3 regions of the Barrientosiimonas endolithica genome follow, and region 3 is predicted to be linked to each of the others. Evidence: riboswitches for the same ligand, from Rfam matches in the RefSeq annotation. Region 3 holds a riboswitch; each other region holds the start of a gene.

The links. Region 3 has a riboswitch for S-adenosylmethionine ahead of QUE40_RS13940 (transporter substrate-binding domain-containing protein). Riboswitches for the same ligand answer to the same signal wherever they lie in the genome.
Region 1: another riboswitch for S-adenosylmethionine. It lies ahead of metB (cystathionine gamma-synthase); the one in region 3 lies ahead of QUE40_RS13940 (transporter substrate-binding domain-containing protein).
Region 2: another riboswitch for S-adenosylmethionine. It lies ahead of QUE40_RS02610 (MetQ/NlpA family ABC transporter substrate-binding protein); the one in region 3 lies ahead of QUE40_RS13940 (transporter substrate-binding domain-containing protein).

Annotation. Positions count from the first base shown of each region.
Region 1 covers NZ_AP027735.1:374,182-378,090, forward strand. Annotated here, with positions in the region: gene QUE40_RS01930 (AMP-binding protein) at 1-153, opposite strand, end outside; gene QUE40_RS18760 (SDR family oxidoreductase) at 152-469, shown strand; gene QUE40_RS18765 (SDR family NAD(P)-dependent oxidoreductase) at 451-897, shown strand; gene QUE40_RS01940 (1,4-dihydroxy-2-naphthoyl-CoA synthase) at 989-1,927, opposite strand; SAM riboswitch class I at 2,019-2,137, shown strand; gene metB (cystathionine gamma-synthase) at 2,217-3,395, shown strand; gene QUE40_RS01950 (NUDIX hydrolase) at 3,427-3,909, shown strand, end outside.
Region 2 covers NZ_AP027735.1:521,551-525,459, reverse strand. Annotated here, with positions in the region: gene QUE40_RS02630 (complex I subunit 1/NuoH family protein) at 1-955, opposite strand, end outside; gene QUE40_RS02625 (NADH-quinone oxidoreductase subunit C) at 961-1,485, opposite strand; gene QUE40_RS02620 (NADH-quinone oxidoreductase subunit B) at 1,482-2,018, opposite strand; gene QUE40_RS02615 (NADH-quinone oxidoreductase subunit A) at 2,075-2,449, opposite strand; SAM riboswitch class IV at 2,543-2,654, shown strand; gene QUE40_RS02610 (MetQ/NlpA family ABC transporter substrate-binding protein) at 2,673-3,671, shown strand; gene QUE40_RS02605 (methionine ABC transporter ATP-binding protein) at 3,668-3,909, shown strand, end outside.
Region 3 covers NZ_AP027735.1:2,747,592-2,751,500, forward strand. Annotated here, with positions in the region: gene ssuE (NADPH-dependent FMN reductase) at 1-1,307, opposite strand, end outside; gene QUE40_RS13940 (transporter substrate-binding domain-containing protein) at 1,337-2,296, opposite strand; SAM riboswitch class IV at 2,499-2,613, opposite strand; partial or broken gene mfd (transcription-repair coupling factor) at 2,847-3,909, opposite strand, start outside.

The DNA.
Region 1 (3,909 bases), 1.3 Mb from region 3:
GGGGTCGCCGTCGGCGTAGGGGAGCAGGGCGGGGCCGTCGCCCTCGAGCATGGCGGCCAGCGCCTCGACGTACGCCGGCAGCCGGTCGGGCGCGACGGCGTACGGGCGGATGGGGGCACCCGGCCAGGGTAGGCCCGTGTTGAATGGCGCCATGACGGCACGTCCCCTGGCAGTGGTGACCGGCGCGAGCAGCGGCATCGGACGGGCGAGCGCCCGCCGGCTGGCCGCCGAGGGTTTCGAGGTGATCTGCGCGGCGCGGCGCACCGAGCGCGTCGAGGAGCTGGCCGCCCAGATCGACGGCCGCGCGGTGACCTGCGACGTGACGAAGGCCGACGACGTGGCGGCGCTCGCGCGCGAGGTCGGCGACCGGCTCGACGTGCTCGTCGCCAACGCCGGGGAGCGCTCGGCACCGAGCCGGTGGTCGAGGCCGACCTCGACGAGTGGCGAACGATGTACGACACCAACGTGATCGGCGTCGCGCGCTGCGTGCAGGACCTCATGCCGGCGCTGGTCGCCGCCGAGGGCGAGGTCATCGTGATCGGGTCGGTCGCCGCGCACGTGTCGTACGAGGGTGGTGGCGGCTATGTCGCGGCCAAGCACGCGGTGCGCGCGATGGTCGGCTCGCTGCGGCTGGAGATGTTCGACCAGCCGGTGCGCGTGTGCGAGATCGACCCGGGGATGGTGGCCTCCGACGAGTTCGCGCTCGTGCGCTTCCACGGCGACGCCGAGAAGGCCGCCGCGGTCTACGCCGGTGTGGTCGACCCGCTGACCCAGGAGGACATCGCCGAGTGCGTGGCGTTCGTCGCCACCCGCCCCAAGCACGTCAACATCGACTCGATGGTGGTGCGCCCGCGCGCGCAGGCGGCGCAGCACAAGATCCACCGGGTGTCGCCCTGAGAAGGCAGTTCACGCCGGTCCGCGCGATCGGGGCACCGTCTGCGGGGCCTGGCGCGAGGCCCGGCCGCGAACTGCCTTCGCGCAGCGACGCTCAGAAGTACCAGGGGAACGGGGACCAGTCGGGGTCGCGCTTCTGCAGGAACTGGTCGCGCCCCTCGACCGCCTCGTCGGTCATGTACGCCAGCCGCGTCGCCTCGCCCGCGAACACCTGCTGACCCATCAGGCCGTCGTCGGTGAGGTTGAACGCGAACTTCAGCATCCGCTGCGCCTGCGGGCTCTTGCCCATGATCTCGCGGGCGACCTGCAGCGCCTCGGCCTCGAGCTCGGCGTGGTCGGCGACGATGTTGACCGCGCCCATCCGGTGCATGTCCTCGGCGGTGTACGTCCGCCCCAGGAAGAAGATCTCGCGGGCGAACTTCTGGCCCACCATCTTGGCGAGGTAGGCCGAGCCGTAGCCCGCGTCGAACGAGCCCACGTCGGCGTCGGTCTGCTTGAACCGGGCGTGCTCGCGGCTCGCGATCGTCAGGTCGCACACGACGTGCAGGCTGTGCCCGCCGCCGGCCGCCCACCCGGGCACGACCGCGACGACGACCTTGGGCATGGTGCGGATCAGCCGCTGCACCTCCAGGACGTGCAGCCGCCCGCCCTCGGCCTTGACCCGTCGCTCGTCGACGGACTCGGCGGTGTCGCCGTGGGCGTACTGATAACCGCTGCGCCCGCGGATGCGCTGGTCGCCGCCGGAGCAGAACGACCACTTGCCGGCCGCGCCGGTGCCCTCGGGGCCGGGCCCGTTGCCGGTGAGCAGCACGCAGCCGACGTCGGGGGTGCGCCGCGCGTGGTCGAGCACGCGATAGAGCTCGTCGACGGTGTGCGGCCGGAACGCGTTGAGCACCTCGGGCCGGTCGAACGCCACCCGCACGCACCCCACGTCGACGGCGCGGTGGTAGGTGATGTCGGTGAGGTCCTCGAACCCGGGCACGGGCGCCCAGTCGTCGGGCCGGAACGGGTTGGCGGTGGTCTGCTCGCTCACCTGCGTGATGTTAGGCGTACGTCCGTCGCGGCTCACCCAGCGGACGGTGCCGGACACGGCGGCCTCGGGTCGGTTAACGTGGCGCGCGCAACATCCATCAAGACCGGCTGAGGGACAGGCCCGTTGACGCCGGGGCAGCCTTCCGCGAGGCAACTCGCGGAAAAGGTGCCAAGTCCTGCGGCGGCCCCCGGGCCAGCCGGAAGATGGAGCGTCGCAGACGTCTGACCAGGCGCCGGTGACGCGCAGCCTCCGGTCCGCATGGCTGGCCACCTGTGACCAGGAGGACACCATGACTGACATCTCCCGCCTCACCCGCGGACTCACCACCGGCATCAACGCCGACCCCACCCACGGCGCCGTCGTGCCGCCGCTGCACCTCACGAGCACCTTCAGCTTCAGCGGGTTCGGCGAGTGCGGGCAGTACGACTACACCCGCTCGGGCAACCCCACCCGCGACCTCCTCGGCGAGGCGCTGGCGACGCTCGAGGGCGGCTTCGGCGGCACCATCACCTCGACCGGGATGTCCGCGATCGCGCTGTGCACGACCGCGCTGCTCGCGCCCGGCGACACGATCGTCGTGCCGCACGACTGTTACGGCGGCAGCTGGCGACTGTTCGACTCGCTGTCGACGAAGGGCCAGTTCCGTTGTCGCACGGTCGATCTCACCGATCCTGACGCGCTCGCCGAGGCGCTGCGCGAGCGCCCGAAGGTGGTGTGGGTCGAGACGCCGTCCAACCCGCTGCTGCGCCTCACCGACGTGCGCGCGGTGGCCGACGCCGCCCACGCGGCCGGCGCGCTCGTGGTCGCCGACAACACGTTCCTGTCGCCGCTGCTGCAGCGGCCGATCGAGCTGGGCGCCGACGTGGTCGTGCACTCGACGACGAAGTACATCAACGGGCACAGCGACGTCGTCGGGGGCGCGGTCGTGGCGGCCACGCCCGAGCTGCACGAGGAGCTGGCCTACTGGGGCAACGTGCTCGGCGTGACCGGCAGCCCGTTCGACTCCTACCTCGCGCTGCGCGGGCTGCGCACCCTGCACGTGCGGCTGCGCGCCCACCAGGACAACGCCCGCGCCCTCGTCGACGCCGCGCTCGACCACCCGGCCGTCGCGCGGGTGCACTACCCCGGGCTCGCCGACCACCCGGGCCACGACATCGCCGCGCGGCAGCAGGACGGCTTCGGCGCGATGCTGTCGGTCGAGCTGCGCGGCGGGGAGGAGGCGGTGCGCGCGTTCGTCGACGGGCTGCACTGCTTCACCCTGGCCGAGTCGCTCGGCGGCACCGAGAGCCTGGTCGCCCACCCCGCCACGATGACCCACGCGTCGATGAGTCCCGAGGCGCGCGCGGTCGCTGGCATCGGCGACGGGCTGCTGCGCTTCTCGGTGGGCATCGAGGCCCCGGAGGACCTGGTCGCCGACCTGCGCGCCGCGCTCGACCGTGCGGAGGCGCGCACCCCCGTGGCCGTCTGAGGTGGTCGGCCCGGGTTCCTAGACTCGGGTCATGCCGATCCCGGAGTACGTCGCCGACCTGCGCGAGCACGTCGGCACCCGACTGCTGTGGTTGCCGGGGACGTCGGCGTACGTCCTGCGCCAGGTCGAGGGGCGCCAGCAGGTGCTGCTGGTGCGCCGCTCGGACAACGGCCTGTGGACGCCGGTCACCGGGATCTGCGACCCGGGCGAGGAGCCCGACGTCACCGCCGAGCGCGAGGTGCTCGAGGAGACGTGCGTGCAGGTCGAGGTCGAGCGGCTGCTCGCCGTGTCGTCGCTGATCCCGATGGAGTACCCCAACGGCGACCGCTGCCAGTACCTCGACCACGCGTTCCGCTGCCGCTGGGTCGCGGGGGAGCCGCGGGTCGGTGACGAGGAGTCCAGCGACGTGCGCTGGTTCGACGTCACCGACCTGCCCCCGCTGCTCCCGCGTTTCGAGCGCCAGCTCGCGATGGCCCTGGCGGACGACGGTCCGGTGCTGTTCGGCAAGGCGCAG
Region 2 (3,909 bases), 1.5 Mb from region 3:
ACGCGGTGAGGACGACGCCGACGCCGGTGATCGCCAGCTGCACCAGGGCCAGCGGCACCAGGCCCAACCAGGCGAGTCGCTGCAGCTGGTCCTCGCGCAGCCGCGGCCACGACACGCGCATCCAGATGATGAGCAGCGCGACCGCGAACCCCTTGAGCAGCGTCCACAGCCAGCCGAGCGCGCCGTCGAACGGGCCCGTCCAGCCGCCGAGGTAGACCACGGCGACCAGCAGCGACATCACGACGATCCCGGCGTACTCGGCGAGCAGGAAGAACGCGAAGCGCAGCCCGGTGAACTCGGTGTAGGGGCCCATCACGACCTCGGAGTCGGCGATGGGCATGTCGAACGGCGGGCGCTGCAGCTCGGCGGTCGCCGCCACCAGCAGCACCAGGGCCGCCGGTGCCTGCCACAGCAGCCACCACGGCGTCCACGCGTGCGCGATTCCGGTGAGCGAGAGGGTGCCGCCGGCGAGGGCGAACGAGGCGCAGGCCAGGATCAGCGGCAGCTCGTAGCTGACGAGCTGGGCGGCCGAGCGCATCGCGCCGACGAGGGCGTACTTGTTGCCCGAGCCCCAGCCGGCCATCAGCGTGCCGAGGGCGCCGACGCCCGAGACGGCCAGCAGCACCAGCAGGCTCGCGGGCACGTCGGCGCCGACCAGGGTCGGCGAGAACGGCACGACGGCCATCGCGAGGAGGTACGCCACCAGCGCCACCGCGGGCGCGGCCCGGAAGACCCATCGGTCGGCGGCCGCCGGGACGATGTCCTCCTTCTGCGTGAACTTCACGCCGTCGGCGATCAGCTGGGCCCAGCCGTGGAACCCGCCGGCGTGCATCGGGCCGAGGCGGCCCTGCATGTGGGCCATCACCTTGTGCTCGGTCTGGCCGACGAGCAACGGCAGCACCAGGAAGGCCACGAGCACGAGCGCGGCGCGCACGCCGGCCTCGAGCCAGGTCATCTCCATCACCGCGGCCCCCACGAGGTGTCGGGCACGCCGGGCGGCAGGTTCTTGCGGCGGCCGCGGCGGGGCGCGGGCGAATCGCCCGACTCCCCAGGGTCTTTCGCGCCCGGCCACGGCTTGGAGACGCGCGCGGCGAGCACGAAGTCCTTGCGCAGCGGCCGCCCCTCGAAGCCCTCGGGGAGCAGCAGCGGGCGGATGCCGAGCCGGCTGCCGTCGTCGAAGTCGGTGAACTCCAGGCCGAACATCTCGTGCGTCTCGCGCTCGTGCCAGGCGGCGCCGCGCCACAGCGTCGTGAGGCTGCGCAGCGGCTCGGTCTCCGGCACGCGGGTGCGCACCAGGACCGACCGCAGCGCGCCGGGCGTGACGTCGTAGAGGTGGCTCACGACGTCGAGACCGCCCTCGTCACGGTCGGTCTCGTCGACGGCGGTGAGGAAGTCGAAGAACGCGAAGCCCTCGGCGCGCAGCTGCTCGTGGAGGGCGTACCACTCCTGCGGCGGGCAGTCCCGCCGCTCGGCGTCGAGGCTCATGACGGGTCGCCCTGCGGCGGCTCGGTCGGCTCGGCCGGCTGGTCCCGGCGCACGAGCGGGCGGGTGACCGCGCCGGCGAAGCGGCGCCGGTCGGCGTACGACCGGGTGGTCAGGCGCTCCTCGGCGATCTGCTGCTGCAGCACGAGGATGCCGTGCAGCAGCGCCTCGGGGCGGGGCGGGCAACCGGGCACGTAGACGTCGACCGGGATCAGCTGGTCGACGCCCTTGGTGACGCAGTAGGAGTCCCAGTAGGGGCCGCCGGAGTTGGAGCAGGCGCCGAAGGAGATGACGTACTTCGGCTCGGGCATCTGGTCGTAGAGCCGGCGCACGGCCGGCGCCATCTTGTCGGTGACCGTGCCCGAGACGACCATCAGGTCAGCCTGGCGCGGGCCGGGGGCGAACGGGATGACGCCGAGCCGGATGAAGTCGTGCCGCGCCATGCTGCCGGCGATGAACTCGATGGCGCAGCAGGCGAGTCCGAAGTTGAAGACCCACAGCGAGTAGCGCCGCCCCCAGTTGAGGATCAGCCGCATCGGCTTGGGCGCGGCGGCCTGGAGCGGGCCGACGCGCGGGGTGGGCAGGTCGACGGTCACGGGGTCCACCTCAGCAGGCCGCGGCGCGCGGCGTGCGCGAGCCCCACGACCAGCACGCCGATGAAGATGCCCATCTCGACCAGGCTCGCGACCCCGAGGTCGGCGTCACGCAGCACCGTCGCCCACGGGAAGAGGTAGACCGCGTCGACCGCGAAAACGACGTAGAGGAAAGCGAATCCGAGATAGCGCACCTGCGACTGGGACCAGCCCTGACCGACCGGGTCGACGCCGGACTCGTACGTCGTCAGCCGGGCGGGCGTCTGCGACACCGGCGCCAGGAGCCGACGCATCAGCATCGCCGCACCGAACAGCAGCACTCCGGCGAGCGCGACGGCGACGACGACGAGATAGCCGACGAGAGGACCCTTCACGGGACCAGAGCCTAACGATCCGCTGCCGGTCGGTGAGGGAGGTCACCCCCGCTCGTTTTGACCTCTCCTTATGCGATGCATAACGTGGACGGCGGTCGAGAGACCCAGCGACAAGCCCTGGCTGGCTGGGCGGCAACCCTCACGGATGTGGCGGGGTGCTCCAGGTGAGACCCGGTCCGACAGCCCTGTCGGACAAGCACATTCGCGCGCCAGTGATCCTGGCGTGCAGTTTCTCGAGGAGTGCGTCCGACATGTCTTCCCCTCTTCCGGCGCGGACGCGACGGGCCAGATCCCGCCGCTGCCGCCGTACCCCGGGTCGCGCGGGCGGGGTGTGCGCACGGCGATCACCGCCGGCGGCCTCGTCGTCGCGCTGGCGGCCGGGTTCGGCCTGGGCCGCGCGACCGCGGACGACGGCGGCAGCGCCTCGGCCGACGAGCCGCGCGAGGTCACCATCGGCACCACCGAGGCGAGTGCGGAGTGGTGGCCGCCGCTGCAGCGGCTGGCCCGCGAGAACGGCATCGAGATCAAGCTCGTGTCGTTCTCCGACTACACCCAGCCCAACCCCGCGCTGGCGCAGGGGCAGACCGACCTCAACCTGTTCCAGCACCTGCAGTTCCTCGCGAGCTACAACAGCAACGACAACCAGGACCTCACCCCGATCGGGTCGACCCAGGTCGTGCCGCTGCCGCTGTACTCCAAGAAGCACACGGCGCTGAACCAGATCCCGCAGGGCGGCAAGATCGCCATCCCCAACGACCCCACCAACCAGGCGCGGGCGCTGCTCGTGCTGCAGCAGGCGGGGCTGCTGAGGCTCAAGGGCGGCGGCAACGCGCTGTCGACCCCGGCCGACATCGACCGTGCCGCCTCGAAGGTCACGGTGCAGCCGGTCGACGCCGCGCAGACCGTCGCGTCGCTGCCGTCGGTCGACGGCGCGGTCGTCAACAACAACTTCGCGCTCGACGGCAACCTCGACCCCAAGTCGGCGCTGTTCCAGGACGACCCGAAGAGCAAGGCGGCCGAGCCCTACATCAACGTCGTCGTCGCCCGCGCCGAGGACAAGGACGACCCGACTTACCGCAAGATCGCCCAGCTCTACCACTCCCCCGAGGTCGTCGCCGCGGTGAAGCGGCAGTCCAAGGGCACGTCGGTCGTCGTCGACCGCCCCGCCGACCAGCTCGGCAGCATCCTGACCCGGCTCGAGAAGGACGTGGCGGGGTCATGAGCGAGTCGATCATCAGCCTCGACCGGGTCGGCAAGACCTTCTCGCGGGGCGGGTCGCAGGTGACGGCGCTGGACGAGGTGACCCTGGACGTACGCCGGGGTGAGGTGTTCGCCGTCATCGGCTTCTCCGGTGCCGGCAAGAGCACGCTCGTGCGGCTGATCAACGGGCTGGAGCTGCCGACCAGCGGCACGGTCACCGTGCAGGGCCAGCAGCTGAACTCGTTGCGCCCCAAGCAGAT
Region 3 (3,909 bases):
TCCCACGCGGGGTTGGTCACGAGGCCGTTCACCAGCTGCGCGAGCAGCACGGCCACCACGGCGGTGGCCACCCAGCGCCACGGGTTGCGGCGCGGGACGACGGTCAGGGACGAGCTGCTCGCCGGCGCCTCGGCGCGCGGCGGCGGGGCGGCCGCGGCGTCGCGCGCGGGGCCGGCGCGCAAGGTGGACGAGGTTGACATGGGTTCTCCTTCAACGGGATTCGGCTGAGAGCGGCCGGGGACCGACTCAGCTGGCGAGGGTCTGCACCGAGGTGACGAGGGGCTTCTCGAAGGCGAGGTGGCCGAGCTCCTCGGGGTCGGCGTGCAGGTCGAACTGGGGGCGTAGCCGGCGGCGAGGTAGAGCCCCCGCGCCTCGGGCTGGCGGGGCCCGGTGGTGAGGAAGATGCGGTGGTACCCGAGGCGCCGAGCCTGCTCCTCCAGCTCCTGCAGGACACGACGACCGAGGCCCTGCCGGCGGGCGTGGTGGGCGGTCCACATCCGCTTGACCTCGGCGACGCCCGGTTCGCGGCGGCGGATCGCACCGCCCGCGACCACCACGCCGGCGCGCTCCAGCACGACGAACGCACCGTGCGGGGCGTCGAAGTCGGTCACCGGCACCTCGACCAGGCGCTCGTTGACGCTGTCGCGGGCGTAGCGGGTGCCGTACTCCACCTGCAGCTCCTCCAGCAGCGGGCGCAGCACGGGGTCGTCGACGGGCACGACGCGCGCGGTCACCTCGGCCGGCCGGTCGGTCGCGGGGGCAGCAGCCTCCGCCGGCCGCCCCTCGAGGCGGGCGACGAACGCCGAGGCGACGGCGCCCAGGGCGGCGAGCACCTCCGGGGCGAGCACGGCTCCGCCGCCCTCGTGCAGGCGTACCTGCTCGGCGAGGACGAACCGCCCGCCCCCGACGTACGCCGGCTGCAGCGACCGCAGGACCGGCGCCAGCGCGTAGTCACCGACCAGGGCGTGCGCCAGGCTGCCCCCGGTCACCAGCGGCAGGACCGCCTTGCCGGACAGCGCGTCCCGCGGCAGCAGGTCGAGGAACGCCTTGAGCAGACCGGAGAACGACGCGCGGTAGACGGGCGTGCCGACGATGACGGCGTCGGCCCGCTCGATCGCCGCGACCGCGTCGGCCACCGCCGGCGCCGTGGGGTCGGCGCGCAGCAGCGGCTCGGCCGGGAGGTCACGCAGGGTGATGGCCTGCACCTGGTGGCCACGCACCGCGGCGCGCCGGGCGACGTGGTCGACGACGGCGTCGGTGCGCGACGGTGCGGTCGGGCTGCCGGTGATCGTGACGATGAGTGCCATGTGCGGATTCCCTTTGTTCCGAAGGCGATTCAGGACTTGGGCAGACCGGGCGGGTTGACCAGGGAGCGCGGCACGGCGTCGGCCTGCACGCCCCAGCGGTCGAGCACGGCGCGATAGCTGCCGTCGGCGATCGCTGCGTCGACCGCGGCGGCGAAGGCGGGCGCGAGACCCGACCCCTTCTTGCTCAGCACGCCGATGAGGCCCTGCCGCGACCCGCCGCCGGAGAAGCGGCCGATCTCGACCGTCTGCTTCGCGGTGTCGATGTGGTAGCGCACGTTGGGGCTCGGCCCGACGTAGGCGTCGATCTGGCCCGACTGCAGCGCGAGGTAGCGATCAGCCGGGTTCTGGTAGTAGCGGATCGTCGCCCGGGGCCGCCCCGCCTTGACGTTGGCGGCGTTCCAGTCGACCAGGATCTTCTCCTGGTTCGTGCCGGACCCGACGGCGAGCGTGCGCCCCGCGATGTCGGCCCCCGACCGCACCCGCCAGGTGGCGCCCTTCTTGGCCTCGACCGAGATGTCGTCCTTGCGATAGGTGGCGAAGTCGTACTTGGCCTTGCGCTCCTCGGTCACGGTGACGTTGGACAGCACCGCGTCGAAGGTGCCGGCGTCGACCTTGAGGAAGAGGTTCTCCCAGGAGGTGACCGGCTGCTCGACGCGCAGGCCGAGGATCTCGGCGAGCAGCCGCGCGAGGTCGACCTCGACCCCGGTCGGTGTCGTGTTGTCCTCGGCGAGGAAGGCCAGCGGCGGGGTGCCGCCACCGCCGGCGGCGTTGCCGATGACGATGCTGCCGCGCTCGCGCACGGCGGCCGGGAGCCGGGCGGCCGCCGCCGCGTTCTTCGCACCGGTCACGCGCGGCGCGCCGCTGCTGGAGCCCGCCGCGCGGGTCGCGGCGTTGCCGGGGTCGGCGCACCCGGCGAGGGCGCCCCCGGCGAGCAGGGTCAGGCCGCCGGCGAGCAGGGTGCGGCGGTCGAGAGAAGGGTTGGACGTCACGGAGGGTTCCTTCGGACGGACCGGCGGGCGGGCGTACGCTCGCGGCAGCCGGTGCGGGATCGCCGACCTGTCGGCGGATCCCCTTGCAGGACAGGGACTTGCGAGGTCTACCTGTCAGCGACAGAGGTCGCTTGCCACCTGCAGCAGATCGATGTGGCGACGGCGCACGAGGGCCTGGTTGCCGTTCATCCGTGAGTCTCCTGGATCGCGCTTGCCCGGCCGCTGCTGCGACCGAGCCAGGTCGTCACCCGGAGCACCCCACCGCGTCGGAGGGTTGCTGGCCAGCGAGCCGGGGCTTCGCGCTGACGCTCAAGACCTAACGAGAGATTATGGAATCCATTGCGTTGCGACAAGGAGGCCCCGCGGTCGTCTCGCCTGTCGAGAGCCCCACCACCCGGACAGGACCCCACCCGGCCACGAGACCCACCCCCACCCGGGCATGAAACCGGGTTACGTGCGTTTGACCTCAATGCATGGGGGTCAAATGCACGTAACCCGGTTTCATGCGGAGTTGCGGGGGTCCGAGGGGCGGGGCGGGGCGGGGGCGGGGTCAGGCTGCGGCGGCGCTGTCGAGCAGCACCTGCTCGATCAGCTGGCGGGCCCACTGCAGCACCTCGGTGTCGCGCAGCGGGCGGCCGCCGACGGCGGCGGTGCGCGGGGCGGGCACCAGGATCTGGTGCATCGCCTCGCGGATGACCGTCCCCTTGTAGAGCCGCTGCAGCCGCAGCGCCTGGCTCTCGCGCAGGTCGACCGGGGAGAACCGCACGTTCTTGCCCTGCACCGCGATGTCGCTGATGCCGGCGCGGCGGGCCACCGTGCGCAGCCGCGCCACCTCGATGAGGTGCTGGGCCGGCTCCGGGGGCGTGCCGTAGCGGTCCTCCAGCTCCTCCACGATCGCGGCGAGCGCCGCCTCGTCCTCGACGGTCGCGAGCTTCTTGTACGCCTCCAGCCGCAGCCGCTCCCCGGCACGTAGTCGTGCGGCAGGTGGGCGTCGACCGGCAGCTCGATCTTCACCTCCGACGGCGGCTTCTCGGCCGTGCCGTCGGAGCGGAAGTCGGCGACCGCCTCGCCGACCATGCGGACGTACAGGTCGAAGCCGACGCCGGCGATGTGGCCGGACTGCTCACCGCCGAGCAGGTTGCCCGCGCCGCGGATCTCCAGGTCCTTCATCGCGACCTGCATGCCCGCGCCGAGGTCGGTGTGGCTGGCGATCGTCTCGAGCCGGTCGTGCGCGGTCTCGGTGAGCGGCTTGTCGGGCGGGAACAGGAAATAGGCGTACGCCCGCTCGCGGCCGCGCCCGACGCGTCCCCGCAGCTGGTGCAGCTGGGAGAGGCCGAGCACGTCGGAGCGCTCGACGATGAGGGTGTTGGCGTTGGAGATGTCCAGGCCGGTCTCGACGATCGTGGTGCAGACCAGCACGTCGGAGCGGCGCTCCCAGAAGTCGACGACGACCTCCTCGAGCCGCTGCTCGCTCATCTTCCCGTGCGCCGTGGTGATGCGGGCCTCGGGCACCAGCTCGCGCAGCCGGGCCGCGGCCTTCTCGATCGACTGCACCTTGTTGTGCACGAAGAAGACCTGTCCCTCGCGCATCAGCTCGCGCCGGATCGCCGCGG